4 regions of the Enterobacter dykesii genome follow, and region 4 is predicted to be linked to each of the others. Evidence: predicted binding sites of a transcription regulator. Region 4 holds the regulator's gene; each other region holds the start of a gene.
What was found. The regulator LexA, encoded in region 4, represses DNA repair genes until DNA is damaged. The targets are predictions, from matches to a motif close to TNCTGTATGTACATACAGNA.
Positions count from the first base shown of each region.

Region 1 (4,915 bases), 1.9 Mb from region 4:
CAGCGCCGGTAAGTTACGCGGCTCGGTTTGCAGAACGATATTCATCGCCGCGCGATCGGCATCGCTGAAGAAACCGTTATAGAGCTGGGCATCCACGTTTTCAGACGGCACGAACGGCTCCGCTTCGGCAAAGATGGCAACCACTTTCTCGCGCACCTGCGGGTTTTCGCGCAGCACTTTCAGGTTATCGAGGCAGTGCTGACGGTTAATGCCCAGTCTGTCCGCATCTTCCTGGCGCAGCGTATTCGCCTGCGCGAGTACCGGACATTTATTGATATGCACCAGTTTGACCGGCACCGCAGGCAGATCGCCGAGCTCATTTTTCGGTGTATAAAGCCGTTCGCGCAGGGTATCGCTGTCGAGCTCAAGCAGCGGCGAAATATCGCCGGCTAAATCCACCATGATGACCGCATTACGGTTGTCCGGATGCCAGGCCAGCGGGGCAACCCAGCTGGTATTACCGCGCCAGGCACCAAACATGCCGGAAATATGCACCAGGGGTTTCATCTGCGGTACGTCGATAAGGGTCATGAGCTTCTGCTTGCTGCGGTGGCTAAGCAGATACTCAAACAGCCGGGGCTGCGCGTTTTTCACCAGCTTCGCCATGGCAATGGTGGCATAGACGTCCGCCATCGCGTCGTGGGCATTGCTGTGCTCGATGCCGTTGGCGCGCGTCAGGTGTTCCAGCCGGAAGCTGGTCAGCCCTTCCTCATTTTCCGGCCAGTTAATCCCCTCAGGACGCAGGGCATAACAGGCGCGCATGATGTCGAGCAAATCCCAGCGTGAATTGCGGTTCTGCCAGCTCCAGGCATAGGGATCGTAGAAGTTGCGATAGAAGATGTTGCGCGTGACTTCGTCATCGAAGCGGATGTTGTTATAACCGACCACGCAGGTATTGGGGACAGTAAACAGATCGTGGATGCGTCGGGCGAATTCTGCCTCGTTAACGCCTTTCTCGCGCGCTTCCTGAGGAGTGATCCCGGTGACCATGACCGCCCCGGGCTGCGGCAGGTAGTCATCAGCCGGTTTGCAGTAAAAGACCTCAGGCTCGCCAATAATGTTGAATTCGTCGTCGGTACGGATGGCGGCAAACTGCGCCGGTCGGTCCAGCGCCGGGTGCGTGCCAAAGGTTTCGTAGTCATGAAATAAAAAAGTCGGGCGAGCGGCAGAGTCAGACACCAGTAATACCATCCTGTTAAAAAATGACGTCACTATGGTAAACGATCGTGCGGTTCAGACCGAATAAAAAGCACCGCCGTCGAGCAAATTTGCGCGTCAGCTTCAGAGAAAAACCTGTGCTCTGTCACATTTTTTTGCAATTAAGCCAGGTAACGACATCAGAACTCCCGTAAAAAGGTCATCGATTTTTAATGACCTGAGGATATACCGTTGAAACGCCGTCTGTTTATTGCTGTTTCTTTACTCGCTTCGAGTGTCTCATCTGCTTTTGCGGCCGAACCGCTGGATTTTTCGCCGCAGCCTCCGGCCATTCAGGCTGGCTCCTGGGTGCTGATGGACTACACGACTGGTCAGATCTTAACGGCGGGCAACGAACATCAACAACGTAATCCGGCGAGCCTGACCAAGCTGATGACGGGGTATGTGGTTGATCGGGCCATTGATAGCCATCGCATTACGCCGGACGACATTGTCACAGTAGGGCGTGACGCCTGGGCAAAAGGTAACCCGGTTTTTGACGGCTCGTCTCTGATGTTCCTGAAAGAGGGCGATCGCGTCAGCGTGCGCGATTTAAGCCGCGGTCTGATTGTCGATTCCGGCAACGACGCCTGCGTGGCGCTGGCCGATCACGTGGCGGGCGGTCAGCCGCAGTTTGTGAAGATGATGAACGACTACGTGCAGAAGCTTAACCTGCGCGATACGCACTTTGAAACCGTCCACGGGCTGGATGCGCCGGGCCAGCACAGCTCGGCCTATGACCTGGCCGTACTCTCCCGGGCCATCATTCACGGCGAGCCTGAGTTTTATCATATGTACAGCGAAAAGAGCCTGACCTGGAACGGGATCACCCAGCAAAACCGTAACGGCCTGCTATGGGATAAAACCATGAACGTGGACGGGCTTAAAACGGGGCACACCTCGGGGGCGGGCTTTAATCTGATTGCGTCCGCCGTTGACGGGCAGCGCCGTTTAATCGCGGTGGTGATGGGGGCGGACAGCCCGAAAGGGCGTGAGGACCAGGCCCGGAAACTGCTGCACTGGGGGCAGCAGAATTTCGATACGGTGCAAATCCTGCATAGCGGTAAAAAAGTGGGGACAGAGCGTATCTGGTACGGCGATAAGGAGCAGGTGAAACTGGGCACCGACCAGGACTTCTGGCTGGCCTTGCCGAAAGCGGAAGTGCCGAACATCAAAGCCAAATATATGCTGGATAAAAAAGAGCTGGAAGCGCCGATTGCTGCGCACCAGCGGGTCGGGGAGATCCAGCTCTACGATCGCGACAAGGTGGTGGCGCACTGGCCGCTGGTGACGCTGGAAGCCGTTGATAAGGGCGGCCTGTTCTCACGCATGAGCGATTATCTGCATCACACGCTTTAACCGCTGATGGGCAGACTGGCAGGGTTGCGAGTCTGCTCACATAATAAACACTCCTCGTTTGCCGATAATAGTAATCCAGCTTTATAGTGTATAAATATACAGTAATAAGTGGAGGCAGCATGGACTACAGCATCAAGCAGCAACAGAAACGTAAGATTGCCGGTTTTCATTTGGTCGGACCGTGGGAACAAACGGTAAAACAGGGCTTTGAACAGCTGGTCATGTGGGTGGACGGGCGCCACATTGAGCCGCTGGAGTGGGTTGCGGTCTACTACGATAACCCCGATGAAGTCCCGGCAGAAAAACTGCGCTGCGATACGGCCGTTACGGTGCCGGACGATTTCGTTATCCCGGAAAACAGCGAAGGCGTCATGATGACGGAAATCGCGGCCGGGGATTATGCCGTGGCGACGGCGCGCGTGGAAAACTACGACTTCGCCACGCCGTGGTATCAGTTCTTCAACTCTCTGCTGCAGGACAATAAGTACCAGATGGCGCTTAAACCCTGCTTCGAACGCTATCTCAATGACGGCAATGCAGACGGCTACTGGGATATCGAAATGTATATCGCGGTAGAGCGTAAAACGGCTTAAGCCTGCTAAACGAAGGGTTTTTCAGCCGGGGGCGATCCGCCCGGCTGAAAACACAGTACAATTGTGATTTGCCGTGTAGCTGGAGAGCGGGTGTGCGTCCCGACAAATCATTAACCCCTTTTGAAATTCGGTTGTACAAACATTACCGCGTGGTGCACGGGTGTCGCATCGCGCTGGCGTTCGTATTGACGTTTGTACTGGTCCGTTTGCTTGATGTTCCGGAAGGGACGTGGCCGCTGATCACCCTGGTGGTGGTGATGGGGCCCATCTCGTTTTGGGGGAACGTTGTTCCGCGCGCCTTTGAGCGAATTGGCGGGACGGTTTTAGGCTCGGCCCTTGGGCTTATTGCCCTTAAGCTGGAGCTTATCTCGTTTCCCGTGATGCTGGTATGGTGCGGGGCCGCCATGTTCCTGTGCGGCTGGCTGGCGTTGGGCAAAAGACCGTATCAGGCGCTGCTGATTGGTATTACGCTCGCGGTGGTTGTCGGTGCGCCCGCCGGGGATATGACCACTGCGCTGTGGCGAAGCGGGGATGTCATCCTGGGGTCACTGCTGGCCATGCTCTTCACCGGCATCTGGCCGCAGCGCGCTTTTCTGCACTGGCGTATTCAGATGGCGAACTACGTCACCGCCTTTAACCGCGTCTATCAGGCCGGTTTTTCTCCGAATCTGGTCGAGCGTCCCCGGCTGGAAAAGCATCTGCAAACCATCCTCAACGACGTGGTCAAAATGCGCGGCCTGATCACTCCCGCCAGCAAAGAAACCCGCATTCAAAAATCGATTTTCGAAGCCATCCAGACGGTAAGCCGCAACCTGGTCTGCATGCTTGAACTGCAAATCAACGCCCACTGGGCTTCGCGTCCCAGCCATCTTTTGATGCTTAACGCGCAGACCCTCAAAGAGACCCAGCAGATGACGCAGCAGACGCTGTTGACCATCGCTCATGCGCTCTATGAAGGGAACCCTCAGCCGATACTGGCCAACAGCGAACGACTGAATGAGATCGTCGCGGAGCTGAAGCAGTTAATCAATGAACGCCAGAGCGATAACGTGGCGGAAACCCCTATTCATGGCTACGTCTGGCTGAGCATGGAACTGGCGCGGCAGCTTGAGCTGTTATCGCACCTTATTTGCCGGGCGCTGCGCAAATAAAAGGCGTATGTGACGCCTGCTGCTTCGATTCAGCAGCAATTGGGGTTATGATAGCTTTAAACGATATACTCATTGTCATTCGCAGCCGCTGTCAGTAAGGTTATTGTTACAACGGTTGCCTTAACGAATCCGAATCTCACATTATCAGGGGTGTAAAAATGGAAACTACCAAGCCTTCGTTCCAGGATGTTCTGGAATTCGTCCGCCTGTTCCGCCGCAAAAACAAGCTGCAGCGTGAAATCCAGGACGTTGAGAAGAAGATCCGTGACAACCAGAAACGTGTTCTGCTGCTCGACAACCTGAGCGACTACATCAAGCCAGGCATGAGCGTTGAAGCTATTCAGGGCATCATCGCCAGCATGAAGAGCGACTATGAAGACCGCGTTGATGACTACATCATCAAAAATGCTGAGCTGTCCAAAGAGCGCCGTGACATCTCTAAAAAGCTGAAAGTGATGGGCGAAATCAAAAACGGCGAAGCAAAAAGCGAGTAATCGCAGCGAATGGTGAAAAAGGCTCTCTGGTGACAGAGAGCCTTTTTTATGATTCAGAACGCGGCTGTAGCTGATAAATCCAGGCCTGAACCTGCTTGCCTTCAAGGGTGGTCACCGTGAC
Region 1 is NZ_CP126604.1:2,905,557-2,910,471, reverse strand. Features, by position in the region: gene sbcB (exodeoxyribonuclease I) at 1-1,191, opposite strand, end outside; gene dacD (serine-type D-Ala-D-Ala carboxypeptidase DacD) at 1,390-2,556, shown strand; gene sbmC (DNA gyrase inhibitor SbmC) at 2,676-3,149, shown strand; gene F0320_RS13950 (FUSC family protein) at 3,242-4,300, shown strand; gene F0320_RS13945 (DUF496 family protein) at 4,459-4,794, shown strand; gene F0320_RS13940 (gamma-glutamylcyclotransferase family protein) at 4,841-4,915, opposite strand, start outside.
Region 1: the regulator LexA is predicted to act here: its motif matches at 2,641-2,660, upstream of sbmC (DNA gyrase inhibitor SbmC).

Region 2 (4,915 bases), 1.2 Mb from region 4:
CTCAGGCTCGCGCGCTTTCTCTTCGGCCATACGCTGGGAAGGCAGCTTGATGCCATAAGAGGCAAGCTCACGGCGGGTTGGAACGCGAACGCGATTAGGGCGAGGCAGTTGCGGGCCAATCCCCTCCTTCACCTGAGGACGTGGCGCGCTCCCTGTTGCCAGGCTAAAGACAGGTGCAGCCACGGCAGCAGCCGCGGTAGCCTGCTTCACGCTTTCTGCTACGGGTGCAACAGCAGGCGTCGGGTCGACCGGTGGAACAGAAACAGAAGGCGCTTTCGTCACTGGCTCCTGCACCGGTTCAGGCACAGGCTGGTACCATGCGGCCAGCTGTTCACGTTCACGCGCACGACGCTCTTCGACTTCTTCAAAATAGTACATTGGTGGACGAGAGGGTTTTACCTCTTCCACGATTTCAGGTTCAGGCTGCGGCTCTACATAAGGCTGCACAGGTTCAACCGACTCAGGCACATACTCCTGATAAGGTTGGGCCACAGGCTGTTCATAGTGCGGATAATCTTGCGGTTCATACGCAGGCTGCGGCGGCTGATAAGGCTGCTGCCACTGCTCCTGCTGCACAGGGATGTAGCTTTCAGGTTCAGGCGCGATAACCGGCTCCGGCGTGTGAACGCCTGGCGCAGTCTGCCAGTCAACCTGAGGCTGCTGGATAACGGATTCCGGCGGCGAAACCGGCGCGGATGGCGTCACGGCGTCGACAGGCGCGGCATACGCCTGCGCAGCGGTCGTCGCGGCTGCGGCGGCTGCAACCGGCTCGGTAACCGAATGGCCGTTTAACAGCGGATCGTATTCGTCGAAGTCACCCGGCGTGGCACGGCTGCCGGAGAAGAGCACATCGTCAGGATCGACGGCGACACCTGCAGCGCGATACGCAACCTGCTCGTCTTCATCCATGCGTTTACCGGAGAAGAGCGCCGCATCGGTTTTACGACCCAGCGGGTTGGCAAATTTCTCAGCAACACGCTGGCGACGTGCCAGCGCGCCGCGCAGAATACGCGCACGACGAGACTCGCGACGCTGCACAGGCGCGTCGTCTTCCTCTTCATCTTCGTACTCGTCTTCATCAACCCACGTATCGTCACGGCGGGTACGGTTGCTGGCGAAGGTCAGAATGGTGAGGATAAAACTGCCAATTTTCTCGGCAATGCTCACCCAGGACCAGCCGGTAAACAGCGTCAACCCAGCCGCCCAGATGCACAGCAGCGCCAGCGTACCGCCGCTGCTGTGCAGCATCGGCTGCAGCGCAGAACTGAGTAAGCTGCCGATCACCCCGCCAGAGGCGAAGTACCAGATATCATCCGCATTTATCGCCGCTAGCCCGCACGAGGTGAGGATCAGCGCCAGTGCGCCAATCAGGCGCAGCGACACGGCAAAATAGTCGATGTAATCATCGTTCTGACGATGACGCCACGCAAACCAGCATCCGCCAATAATAATGACGGGAAGGGTGTAGGCCATCACACCGAAAATGAAGAACAGCGTGTCCGCAAGCCAGGCACCGGGGACACCGCCTAAATTATGGATAGGCTCATGCCATGCAGTTTGTGACCAGCTGGGATCTGAGGGGTTGAAACTGAGTAAGGCTGCCATCAGCCAGACGGCGAAAAGGGCAATAACAATCAGCAAAGCCTCGAGGAGACGACGTCCGCTGCTTAGCTTCGATAGTGTGACTTCTTTGTCTTCAGTGTATTCCTGGCTCAAAAAAGGCTCTCCAGGTATCAGGCATATCCTGCCTTTTTGCTAAAACGGACAACAGCGCCGGGACTCCCCGGCACTGTTGCTGTATGGATTAACAGGAGTGTAATCAAACTACGCTGATTTTGCACCTGTTCCGTGTTAGCGCGTCTTAATAACCAGACGATTGCTCTGTTTGACCTCTTCCATCACCACATAAGTACGGGTGTCGTTCACGCCTGGCAGACGCAGCAGGGTTTCACCCAGCAGCTTACGGTAGGCGGACATATCAGGCACACGGGTTTTCAACAGGTAGTCGAAATCACCGGACACCAGGTGACACTCTTGAATTTCTTCAAGTTTTTGTACAGCGGCGTTAAATTGCTCAAACACATCCGGCGCACCACGATTCAGAGTAATCTCAACAAATACCAGAAGTGAGGCATCCAGATAATGCGGGTTCAGCAGAGCTGTATAGCCCTGAATGAAACCCTGTCTTTCCAGTCGGCGCACACGCTCAAGGCACGGCGTCGGGGAAAGTCCCACACGTTTTGAAAGCTCGACGTTGGAAATACGCCCATCCTTTTGCAATTCATTAAGAATGTTACGATCGATACGGTCGAGATCTTTGCCAGGGCGCTTCTTGCTATCTACCATTATTATTGTCTCTCTGTATTCCTTCCCTACTCCTGCCTGGACCCTGTGCACATCACTGTTCAGAGCCTGTACCCGTTAGTCATCACATCGCCTGATTATGTATTAGACGCGATGCGGATTCGGGTTCTGTTGGTAAGAAGACCGTTGCCCGAAGGCAGTCACCGACATCACGTATGGCGTCTGTCCACGCCATGCGTAGATTTCACTGACCCGGTAAAAATGGCATTTACGTGCATGCCTATGCGGCATACGGTTAACGCGGTTTTTTTTCTTCCTTGAATGTTTTCGCAAAAGCGCAGGGGATTGTCAAAGCAAAACATCGTTTTTTAGTACAACATGCCGGATATTCATTACGGCAGGGTATTAATCCTCATTTTATTGCCTTACAAACGACCGGTTTTCAGGCGAAAGCGTGATGTTATAGCGCGCCATTCATCGTCCGTGACTATTACACAGATTGATATCAAAATTGCTGCGCTCTTTTTTTACGACAACAAATTCCCTACAATCCAGCCAAATGTCTGCCAACAATAATGGGGATCTCATGGGCACGGCCAAACACAGTAAGCTGCTAATCCTTGGTTCTGGACCTGCGGGATATACCGCAGCGGTCTATGCTGCACGCGCTAACCTGCACCCGGTACTCATCACCGGTATGGAAAAAGGCGGTCAGCTGACCACCACCACCGAAGTGGAAAACTGGCCAGGGGACCCGAACGACCTGACCGGGCCGCTGCTGATGGAGCGCATGCACGAGCATGCCGCTAAATTCGAAACCGAAATTCTGTTCGACCACATCAATAAGGTCGATCTGCAGAACCGTCCGTTCCGCCTGACGGGCGACAGCGGCGAATACACCTGTGACGCGCTGATCGTTGCCACCGGCGCTTCTGCCCGTTACCTTGGTCTGCCATCCGAAGAAGCGTTCAAAGGCCGCGGCGTCTCTGCCTGCGCAACCTGTGATGGTTTCTTTTATCGCAACCAGAAAGTCGCGGTTATCGGCGGCGGCAACACCGCGGTGGAAGAAGCGCTGTACCTGGCGAACATTGCCTCTGAGGTGCACCTGATCCACCGTCGCGAAACCTTCCGCGCGGAGAAGATCCTGATCAAGCGTCTGATGGATAAAGTGGCAAGCGGCAACATCGTGTTGCACACTAACCGTACCCTGGAAGAAGTGACGGGCGACCAGATGGGCGTTGCCGGCCTGCGTATCCGTGATACCCAGAACACCGATAACGTCGAAACGCTGGAAGTGGCGGGTCTGTTTGTGGCGATCGGTCACAGCCCGAACACCGCGATCTTCGACGGTCAGCTGGAGCTGGAAAACGGCTACATCAAAGTGCAGTCCGGCATTCACGGTAATGCGACCCAGACCAGCATCCCTGGCGTGTTCGCGGCTGGCGACGTGATGGACCATATTTATCGTCAGGCGATTACTTCTGCGGGTACCGGTTGTATGGCCGCGCTGGACGCTGAACGCTACCTTGATGGACTGGCTGAACAAGGTAAATAATCTTTACAAGTCAGTAACAAACGTAAATAAAGGCGGCGATAAGTCGCCTTTATTGTCTCCCCGTTGTAACATTGCGCTGCCCAACTTCTAATAACGTCACCTGCAAAGTACGCAATGGAAAAAACCCGTCAACAAGAGTTAACACGCTGGCTGAAACAGCAAAGCGTTATTTCCCGCCGCTGGCTTACGATTTCCCGTCTCCTGGGGTTCGTTAGCGGCCTGTTGATTGTTGCCCAGGCATGGCTGCTGGCCCGCATTCTTAATCATATGATCATGGAGAACATCCCGCGCGAAGCGCTGTTGCTGCCCTTTATTGTCCTGATCCTGATTTTTATCCTGCGCGCCTGGGTGGTGTGGCTGCGTGAGCGCGTCGGTTTTCACGCCGGACAGCATATCCGCTACGAGATCCGCCGTCAGGTGCTGGATCGCCTTCAGGAAGCCGGGCCCGCGTGGATCCAGGGTAAACCGGCCGGTAGCTGGGCGACGCTGATCCTTGAGCAGATTGACGATATGCACGACTACTATGCGCGCTATCTGCCGCAAATGGCCCTTGCCGTCTTCGTTCCGCTGCTGATCGTGATCGCCATCTTCCCTGTGAACTGGATGGCTGCGCTGATTCTGATGGGCACCGCCCCGCTGATCCCGCTGTTTATGGCGCTGGTCGGCATGGGGGCAGCGGATGCCAACCGCCGTAACTTCCTGGCATTGGGTCGCCTTAGCGGCCATTTCCTCGATCGTCTTCGCGGCATGGAGACGTTACGCATTTTTGGCCGCGGTGAAGCAGAAACCGAAAACATTCGCCAGGCATCACAGGACTTCCGTCAGCGCACCATGGAAGTGTTACGCCTCGCCTTCCTGTCTTCCGGCGTACTGGAATTCTTTACCTCGCTGTCGATTGCCCTCGTGGCGGTCTACTTTGGCTTCTCCTATCTTGGCGCGCTGGATTTCGGCCATTACGGCACGGCGGTGACCCTTTCAGCCGGATTCCTGGCGCTGATCCTGGCCCCGGAGTTTTTCCAGCCGCTTCGCGATCTGGGAACCTTCTATCACGCCAAA
Region 2 is NZ_CP126604.1:1,461,359-1,466,273, reverse strand. Features, by position in the region: gene F0320_RS06905 (DNA translocase FtsK 4TM domain-containing protein) at 1-1,716, opposite strand, end outside; gene lrp (leucine-responsive transcriptional regulator Lrp) at 1,852-2,346, opposite strand; gene trxB (thioredoxin-disulfide reductase) at 2,891-3,859, shown strand; gene cydD (heme ABC transporter permease/ATP-binding protein CydD) at 3,974-4,915, shown strand, end outside.
Region 2: the regulator LexA is predicted to act here: its motif matches at 1,794-1,813, upstream of F0320_RS06905 (DNA translocase FtsK 4TM domain-containing protein).

Region 3 (4,915 bases), 560 kb from region 4:
GAGTAACCGACGATGGCTCATTACCTGAGTTTGTTTGTGCGGGCGGTGTTTGTTGAAAACATGGCGCTCGCGTTTTTCCTCGGCATGTGTACGTTCCTTGCGGTTTCCAAAAAAGTGTCGACGGCCTTTGGTCTCGGTATCGCGGTTACCGTGGTGCTCGGCTTATCTGTACCGATCAACAATCTGGTGTACAACTTTGTGCTGCGGGACGGCGCGCTGGTGGAAGGGGTTGATCTCAGCTTCCTGAACTTCATCACCTTTATCGGGGTGATCGCGGCGCTGGTGCAAATCCTCGAGATGATCCTCGATAAGTATTTCCCGTCGCTGTACAACGCGCTGGGGATCTTCCTGCCGCTGATCGCGGTGAACTGCGCCATCTTTGGCGGCGTCTCGTTTATGGTTCAGCGTGATTACAACTTCAGCGAATCCGTGGTGTACGGTTTTGGCTCCGGCATCGGCTGGATGCTGGCGATTGTCACCATGGCGGGGATCCGCGAGAAAATGAAATATGCCAACGTGCCTGCGGGGCTGCGTGGCTTGGGGATCACCTTTATCACCACCGGGCTGATGGCGCTGGGCTTTATGTCCTTCTCCGGTGTGCAGCTATAAGGGCAAACAGATGGAAATTATCCTTGGCGTGGTGATGTTCACGCTGATTGTACTGGTGCTGTCAGGGCTTATTCTGGCGGCGCGCGCGAAGCTGGTGAATTCCGGCGACGTGGTGATTGATATTAACGACGAGCCGCAGAATCAGATCCGCACGCCGGCCGGAGACAAGCTGCTCAACACGCTCTCCGGTAACGGCATTTTTGTCTCCTCAGCCTGCGGCGGCGGCGGCTCCTGCGGGCAGTGCCGCGTGACGGTAAAAGAGGGCGGTGGCGATATTCTGCCAACCGAGCTGGCGCATATCACAAAGCGTGAGGCAAAAGAGGGCTGTCGTCTGGCCTGCCAGGTCGCGGTGCGCCAGAACATGAAGATTGAGCTGCCGGAAGAGATCTTCGGCGTCAAAAAATGGGAGTGCGAGGTTATTTCTAATGATAACAAAGCCACCTTTATAAAAGAGCTGAAGCTGCGGGTGCCGGAAGGCGAGCATGTCCCGTTCCGCGCCGGAGGATACATTCAGATTGAGTGCCCGGAGCACGCTGTGGCCTATGCGGACTTTGACGTGCCGCATGAGTACCGCGCCGACTGGGACAAATTCAATCTCTTCCGCTTTGTCTCGGAGGTGAAAGAGCCGACGCTGCGCGCCTACTCGATGGCCAACTACCCGGAAGAGAAGGGCATCATCATGCTCAACGTGCGTATCGCCACGCCGCCACCGAATGTGCCGGATGCACCGCCGGGCGTCATGTCGTCATACATCTGGTCCCTGAAGCCTGGGGATAAGGTGACCATCTCCGGCCCGTTCGGGGAGTTCTTCGCGAAAGATACCGACGCGGAAATGGTGTTTATCGGCGGCGGTGCCGGTATGGCCCCGATGCGCTCGCACATCTTTGACCAGCTCAAGCGGCTGGGTAGCCAGCGTAAGATCAGCTTCTGGTACGGGGCGCGCTCGCTGCGCGAGATGTTCTATGAAGATGAGTTCGAACAGCTGGCGCGTGAAAACCCGAACTTCACCTTCCATGTGGCGCTTTCCGATCCGCAGTCGGAAGATAACTGGACGGGTTATACGGGGTTCATCCACAACGTGCTGTATGAAAACTACCTCAAGCAGCACCCGGCGCCTGAGGACTGCGAGTTCTATATGTGTGGTCCGCCGATGATGAACGCCGCCGTGATTAAGATGCTGAAAGATCTCGGCGTCGAAGATGAGAACATCTTGCTCGATGACTTTGGAGGCTGATGATGCTGACGTTTCTGGCAACCTTTGTGGTGTTTGTGCTTGTCATCTTCGGCATGTCGTTAGGCTGGATCGTTAAGCGGAAAAGCATTCAGGGCAGCTGCGGCGGTATTTCCTCTATTGGGATGGAAAAGGTCTGCGACTGTCCGGAGCCGTGCGATGCGCGGAAAAAAAGAATGGCCCGCGAGCAGAAGCGCATTATTTAAGTTTTTGTTGGCCGGGTAAGGCAAAGCCGCCACCCGGCATTCTTACATCTGCTTCTCAATCCTCATTTGTTTACTGTATACTTATCCAGTGATGAGTGAGGGCTTACTATGCGCAAAATAATCCATGTCGATATGGACTGCTTTTTTGCCGCAGTGGAGATGCGTGACAACCCGGCGCTGCGGGATATTCCCATCGCCATTGGCGGCAGCCGCGTTCAGCGTGGTGTCATCAGCACCGCCAACTATCCTGCGCGCAAATTTGGCGTGCGCAGCGCGATGCCAACGGCGATGGCCTTAAAGCTTTGCCCTCATCTCACACTTCTGCCCGGCAGGTTTGAAGCCTATAAAGAGGCTTCCCTCCATATTCGGGAAATCTTCTCCCGCTATACCTCTCTGATAGAGCCGCTGTCGCTGGACGAAGCCTATCTGGATGTGACCGACAGCGTGCACTGCCACGGCTCCGCGACGCTGATGGCTAAGGAGATCCGTCAGACGATTTTCAACGAGCTGAATCTGACGGCATCGGCGGGTGTGGCGCCCGTTAAATTCCTTGCCAAAATCGCCTCCGATTTAAATAAGCCCAACGGTCAGTACGTCATTACGCCGGAAGAGGTGCCCACATTTTTAAAAACGCTGCCGCTTGGCAAAATCCCTGGGGTTGGGAAAGTCTCCGCCGCAAAGCTGGAAAGCATGGGGTTACGCACCTGCGAAGACGTGCAGCGAAGCGATCTCGCGATGCTGCTTAAGCGGTTCGGGAAGTTTGGCCGCGTGCTGTGGGAGCGCAGCCAGGGGATTGACGATCGCGATGTGAACAGCGAGCGGCTGCGGAAATCCGTCGGCGTTGAGCGCACACTTATTGAAGATATTCATGACTGGTCCGAGTGCGAATCTATTATCACGGAACAGCTCTACCCGGAACTGGAGCGACGCTTAAGCAAGGTGAAGCCGGACCTGCTCATCGCCCGTCAGGGCATCAAGCTCAAATTCAACGACTTCCAGCAGACCACGCAGGAACACGTCTGGCCGCGTCTGAATAAAGACGATCTTATCGCGACGGCGAAAAAGGCATGGGAAGAACGCCGGGGCGGGCGAGGGGTGAGGCTGGTGGGGTTGCACGTCACGCTGCTGGATCCGCAGCTAGAGCGCCAGCTGCTTCTGGGATTGTAAAAAAGCCCGGTGGCGCTACGCTTACCGGGCCTTCGTTTTACCCTTTCCCTGTGGGAGACGGCTGGATGAGGGCGTTACTTCGCAGGAATCGCTTTCAGCAGTTCAGTCAGCAGCGTCCAGTAGTGACCGACGCTTTCGATATGAACCTGCTCATCCGGGGAGTGCGGGCCGGTAATGGTTGGCCCGATGGACACCATATCCATGTCTGGATACGGCTTCTTGAACAGACCACATTCCAGACCGGCGTGGATCACCTGAATGTTCGGGGTGCTGTTGAACAGACGCTGATAGGTTTCACGCACCAGCGCCATCACCGGAGAACTCGCATCCGGCTGCCATCCCGGGTAGCTGCCTTTGGCAGACGTTTTGGCGCCCGCCAGCGTGCCCAGAGATTCCAGCATGCTCACCACGTACTCTTTACCGCTGTCGATCAGCGAGCGGATCAGGCAGATGATTTCCGCACTGTCGTCGCTCATGCTCACCACGCCCACGTTCAGTGAGGTTTCCACCACGCCTTTCGCCACGTCAGAGTTGCGGATCACGCCGTTTGGCGTCGCGTTCAGCAGCTGAACGAAGGTGTCACGAGACTGCGCGGTCAGGGCGGTTTTATCCGTGGTCACGGATTCCAGCACTACGGTCAGGTTTTTCTCTTTCGCCGACAGTTCGTTTTTCAGGATATCCAGGTATACGGTGGAGAGTTTTTTCAGCTCGTCCGCTTTTGCCGCGGGAACCGCTACGGTGGCGAACGCTTCGCGTGGGATCGCATTGCGCAGGGTACCGCCGTTGAAGTCGACCAGACGCAGATCCAGCTCGGCCGCATGGCCTGCCAGGAAGCGCGCCAGCAGCTTGTTGGCGTTACCCAGGCCCAGATGAATATCACCGCCGGAGTGGCCGCCTTTCAGCCCTTTCAGCGTCAGCTTGAAGGTCTGGAAACCGGCAGGAATCGCTTCGCGCGACAGCGGCAGGGTAGAGATGAAATCAATTCCGCCCGCGCAGCCCATGTAGATCTCACCTTCTTCTTCAGAGTCGGTGTTGATCAGGATGTCCGCCTGCAGCCAGTTCGCCTGCAGACCAAACGCGCCGTCCATGCCTGCTTCTTCGGTCATGGTCAGCAGCACTTCCAGCGGACCGTGCTCAACGCTGTCGTCGGCCAGCACGGCCAGCGCAGAGGCCATACCGATGCCGTTATCCGCGCCCAGCGTGGTGCCGCGCGCTTTCACCCAGTCGCCGTCGATGTACGGTTGAATCGGGTCTTTGGTGAAGTCGTGAACGGTGTCGTTGTTCTTCTGTGGCACCATGTCCAGGTGCGCCTGCAGCACAACCGGTTTGCGGTTTTCCATACCTGCGGTAGCCGGTTTGCGGATCAGAATGTTGCCAACCTGGTCACGTTCAGTATGCAGACCTTTTTCCTTCGCCCAGCCCATAATATGTTCGGCAAGCTGTTCTTCATGGTAGGAAGGGTGTGGAATGGAGCAGATTTTCGCAAAAATATCCCACAGCGGCTGCGGAGATAATTGAGACAGTTCAGACACGATAAGTCTCCTTGTCGAGGCGCTGCAAACAGGGTTGCAGGTCACAGGGTTAGCAGGTTAATAGTTACCACAAGTCAGGCTTGCGAGATGAAACTGAGAATACCACTTTCTCTGCTGGCTGGTAGCATAAAGCATGTAAAAACTCAGGCAGAGGGCGCTAAACACTGGTT
Region 3 is NZ_CP126604.1:857,975-862,889, forward strand. Features, by position in the region: gene F0320_RS03970 (NADH:ubiquinone reductase (Na(+)-transporting) subunit D) at 1-6, shown strand, start outside; gene nqrE (NADH:ubiquinone reductase (Na(+)-transporting) subunit E) at 13-609, shown strand; gene nqrF (NADH:ubiquinone reductase (Na(+)-transporting) subunit F) at 620-1,843, shown strand; gene nqrM ((Na+)-NQR maturation NqrM) at 1,843-2,046, shown strand; gene dinB (DNA polymerase IV) at 2,155-3,213, shown strand; gene pepD (cytosol nonspecific dipeptidase) at 3,288-4,745, opposite strand.
Region 3: the regulator LexA is predicted to act here: its motif matches at 2,118-2,137, upstream of dinB (DNA polymerase IV).

Region 4 (4,915 bases):
GGTGGAGTAGAGCTTGTTGCCCTTGAAGGTGCGACGGATAAAGAACGCGCCCAGGCGGCGGAAAATCGGACCTGCTGGCCAGAAATTCAGGTTGATACCGGCAGCAATATGCGGCGGTACCAGCCCCTGGTGATAGAGCACGTAGGAAAGAAGCAGGTAGTCCATGTGGCTGCGGTGGCAGGGAACATAGACAATCTCATGGCCATCGTGCGCCAGCTGGCGTACGCGCTCGGCGTTATGAACGTTGATGCCCTGATACAGGCGGTTCCAGGTAAAGCCGAGAATACGATCCGACAGGCGAATCATCTCGTAAGAGAAGTTCGCTGCAATCTCTTCCATCAGCGCAATGGCGTTCTGCTGGGCTTTCTCATGCGATATTTTCTTGCTGCGCGCTTCGTCTTCAACGGCGCGGGCAATCGCTTTGGAGGCCAGCAGCTTGTTGAACAGATCCTGACGCGCCGGGAGACGCGGCCCTACGGCAGCCAGGCGCTGGCGGGCGAAGTGCATACGCGCCACGCGCGCCAGTTTTTGCGCGATGATCTTGTCGGTACCGTGCTCGTCCGCCATTCGACGCAGCGAAACGGAAGGGGAGAAACGCACAAAGCTGTCGCGTCCCAGCCAGGAGACCGCGAAGAACTTCTGGATGCCGTTAAGCATGCGCAGCGGCGGGTTCTCTTCACCTTTTTCACGGCCCGGACGACGACCAAACATCACCGATACCGGCACCATCTGCACATCCAGATCGGGGTTGCTGCGGTGCAGGTCAAGATAGTCGTGGAACAGCTTGATGGACTCTTCTTTTGGCGTGTAGTAGGTAAACACGCGCGGTCCACCGTGAATGAAGACGTAGCGCGGCAGCAGCGTACCGTCAACTTCAAGCGGTTCAAGCGGGTCCGGTAAGTCATGCGCCAGACACTGGGCGCGAAGCGTCAGTAAGTCTGCCTTCGAGTTATAAGGCAAAACATACATAATAGGACGCGAGGTATCGAGCCCCAATTCCAGCGCGGGTTCTGCTGGGATAGACTTGCTTTTTACCAGGATGCTTAATGGTAAATTAAGTAATTTGTAGTAAATTCGTGGCCAGCCGGACATAAACGATGTAAAGCCTCTGGTTAATAATGCAATTGCGGCGCAAGGATAACAGAAAGCGCGCAAAATTTCTGTTGTTACCCGTCATACTTCAGGCTGTAGCGAAACGCGCTACAGTTCCTGTTACTGACGCTTTTTTTCATAAAAGGTTCTTTTAATGGCCAATAATACCACTGGGTTAACGCGTATCATCAAAGCTGCCGGCTATTCATGGAAAGGTTTCCGTGCCGCATGGGCCAACGAGGCCGCCTTTCGCCAGGAGGGCGTCGCCGCTATCATCGCGGTGATCGTCGCCTGTTTCCTTGATGTTGATGCTATTACCCGCGTACTTCTTATCGGTTCCGTACTTCTGGTGATGATAGTGGAAATTCTTAATAGCGCTATTGAGGCCGTTGTCGATCGCATTGGTTCAGATTTCCACGAGCTTTCTGGCCGCGCAAAAGACATGGGCTCTGCTGCCGTGTTGCTGGCGATTATCACTGCCGTTATCACCTGGGTCACGCTGCTTTGGTCACATTTCCGATGAGCCTCGAGGAATAATTAAGTCCCTGGTTTTTTGTGCAGTTTTTGGTTCCAAAATCGCCTTTGACTGTATATACTCACAGCATAACTGTATATACACCCAGGGGGCGGAATGAAAGCGTTAACGACCAGGCAGCAAGAGGTGTTTGATCTCATCCGGGATCATATCGGCCAGACGGGTATGCCACCGACGCGTGCGGAAATCGCGCAGCGTCTGGGTTTCCGTTCTCCAAATGCTGCCGAAGAACACCTGAAAGCGCTGGCGCGTAAAGGCGTGATTGAGATTGTTTCAGGCGCGTCACGCGGTATCCGCCTGCTGGTGGAAGAAGAGACGGGCATTCCGCTGATAGGCCGTGTTGCCGCCGGTGAGCCTTTACTGGCACAGCAGCATATTGAAGGCCACTACCAGGTCGATCCTGGCATGTTCAAACCGAGTGCTGATTTCCTGCTGCGCGTTAGCGGTATGTCGATGAAAGACATCGGTATTCTTGATGGCGATCTGCTTGCGGTGCACAAAACGCAAGATGTTCGTAACGGCCAGGTGGTTGTCGCGCGCATAGATGATGAAGTCACCGTAAAGCGTCTGAAAAAACAGGGGAACACCGTTCAGCTGCTGCCTGAAAACAACGAGTTCTCCCCGATTGTGGTCGATCTTCGCGAACATAACTTCTCTATCGAAGGACTGGCGGTTGGGGTCATTCGCAACGGTGAATGGCTGTAACCTCTTCCTGACAGGCTATGGCGCCGCTGTAGCCTGCTTCATTCCACACTTCCGGTATTTTTCATGTCACTGCTGACGGCATCAGATAAGGCATTGTGGCGTCTTGCTCTGCCGATGATTTTCTCCAATATCACCGTGCCCTTGCTGGGTCTGGTCGATACTGCCGTTATTGGTCATCTTGATTCGCCTGTTTATCTTGGCGGCGTGGCGATTGGCGCGACGGCAACCAGTTTCCTGTTTATGCTGCTGCTCTTTTTGCGCATGAGCACCACCGGGCTCACGGCACAGGCTTATGGTGCAAAAGATCCGCTGCGCCTGGCGCGCGCGCTGGTCCAGCCGCTGATTCTTGCGCTTGGTGCGGGAGCATTAATCATTGTATTGCGTGCGCCCCTGATCGACCTTGCGCTCCATGTTGTCGGCGGCAGCGAGGCGGTACTGGCTCAGGCGCGCCGTTTCCTTGAAATCCGCTGGCTCAGCGCGCCCGCCTCGCTGGCAAACCTGGTTCTGCTGGGTTGGCTACTGGGCGTGCAGTACGCCCGTGCGCCAGTGATTTTGCTGGTAGTAGGCAACCTTCTCAACATTGTGCTGGATGTCTGGCTGGTAATGGGCCTGCATATGAACGTGCGGGGCGCGGCGCTGGCGACGGCAATTGCCGAATATGGGACCTTTATCATTGGCTTGTGGATGGTCTGGCGCGTGCTGGTGATGCGCGGGATCTCCCTGGCGCTGCTCAAAACCGCATGGCGCGGCAATATCCGTAAGCTGCTGGCGCTTAACCGAGATATCATGCTGCGCTCGCTGCTGCTTCAGCTCTGCTTTGGCGCGCTGACGGTTTTCGGGGCCCGACTGGGCCCAGAAATTGTCGCGGTCAATGCGGTATTGATGACGCTGCTTACCTTTACCGCCTACGCGCTGGATGGCTTTGCCTATGCGGTAGAAGCGCATTCGGGCCAGGCGTACGGCGCGCGCGAAAGCGGGCAACTGCGGGACGTCTGGCGGGCAGCCTGCCGCCAGTCAGGGCTGGTGGCGCTGGCGTTCGGCCTGGTTTACGCCTGCTTTGGTGAGCAGATTGTTGCATTGCTGACGTCTATCCCTGCGCTACGCGAACTGGCGAGTCACTATCTCATCTGGCAAGTCATCTTACCGGTGGTCGGCGTCTGGTGTTATCTGCTGGACGGCATGTTTATTGGGGCGACGCGCGGAGCTGAAATGCGTAACAGCATGGCTGTTGCGGCCGTGGGGTTCGGCCTGACGCTGCTGACGCTTCCCTGGCTGGGTAATCACGGTTTGTGGCTGGCCCTGGCCGTTTTCCTCTCGCTGCGTGGGTTATCGCTGGCTTTTATCTGGCGGCGCCACTGGCAGAACAATACCTGGCTCCCCTCGCGGCACGATATATCGTAACGGTTAAAGATTCCGAATATGAAATCAACTGCCGAGTCCTTAACTACAATAATTATCACGTCCAGCAGAAAAGAACGTAACGGACGTTACGACCCGACGCTTAACTAAGAGGACACGATGATGAATAAAGACGAAATCGGCGGCAACTGGAAGCAGTTCAAAGGTAAAGCGAAAGAACAGTGGGGTAAGCTGACTGATGACGATATGACCGTCATTGAAGGTAAACGCGATCAGCTTGTCGGTAAAATCCAGGAGCGTTACGGCTACGCGAAAGACCAGGCGGAAAAAGAAGTGGGCGACTGGGAAAAACGCAACGACTACCGCTGGTAACCGGGCTATACCCGCAAGTACAAGGAAGTACACCCTGAGGGCGGCCATGAGCCGCCTTTTCTTTTGCCGTTAACGCGGTTTTTTCTTCACAAGAATAGAGTGGTCGTGCTGACACGCGTCCTGATGACGACAGGCTTCCACTTCCACGCAGGCAGAACACAGCCCGTGCGCTTCAATTACGTTATGACGCAGGGCAAAACCCATTTTTGCTGCCAGCGTATGCATAATATCTTCCACCCCTTCCGCAGCCTCTTCTTTCACCACGCCGCAGCGGTCACAGATAAACATCGCCGATGTGTGGGTGGGCTGATCGAACAGATGGCACAACACATAGCTGTTTGTGGACTCAACTTTATGCACGAATCCTTGTTCCAGCAGGAAATCCAGGGCGCGATACACGGTCGGTGGTTTCGCCTGCGGCTCGCTTTCGCGCAGCAGATCGAGCAGATCGTAGGCGCTGATGGCACCCTGCTGCAGGCTCATCAGACGTAGGACTTCAAGGCGCTGCGGAGTCAGGCGCACATTGCGTTGCGCACACAGCTTTTCGGCCTGCGCTAACAGCTCTTTTGTGGACTTATCCATTTAGCACCCCGGATGTTATAGGACGGAAAACCCTCACTTTATCATGTTCTGGTAAAAACGCCGAGATCCGCCAGTCTGTGCTATACCTGACCCATTACAAACCGGGAAATAAACAATGAAAAAACCTGACTGTATTCGGCACTGGCGCGACGTAGAAGGCGCGGATGATTCGACCTATCCCGACAGCGACGAGCTGTTTTCTATCGGTGCCCCGCTGGCGCGCAAGCTTGGGCTCGGGCGCATTGGTATCCATCACGAGCGTTTACCGCC
Region 4 is NZ_CP126604.1:297,526-302,440, forward strand. Features, by position in the region: gene plsB (glycerol-3-phosphate 1-O-acyltransferase PlsB) at 1-1,092, opposite strand, end outside; gene F0320_RS01355 (diacylglycerol kinase) at 1,247-1,615, shown strand; gene lexA (transcriptional repressor LexA) at 1,724-2,332, shown strand; gene dinF (MATE family efflux transporter DinF) at 2,396-3,733, shown strand; gene F0320_RS01370 (CsbD family protein) at 3,854-4,063, shown strand; gene zur (zinc uptake transcriptional repressor Zur) at 4,133-4,645, opposite strand; gene F0320_RS01380 (cupin domain-containing protein) at 4,761-4,915, shown strand, end outside.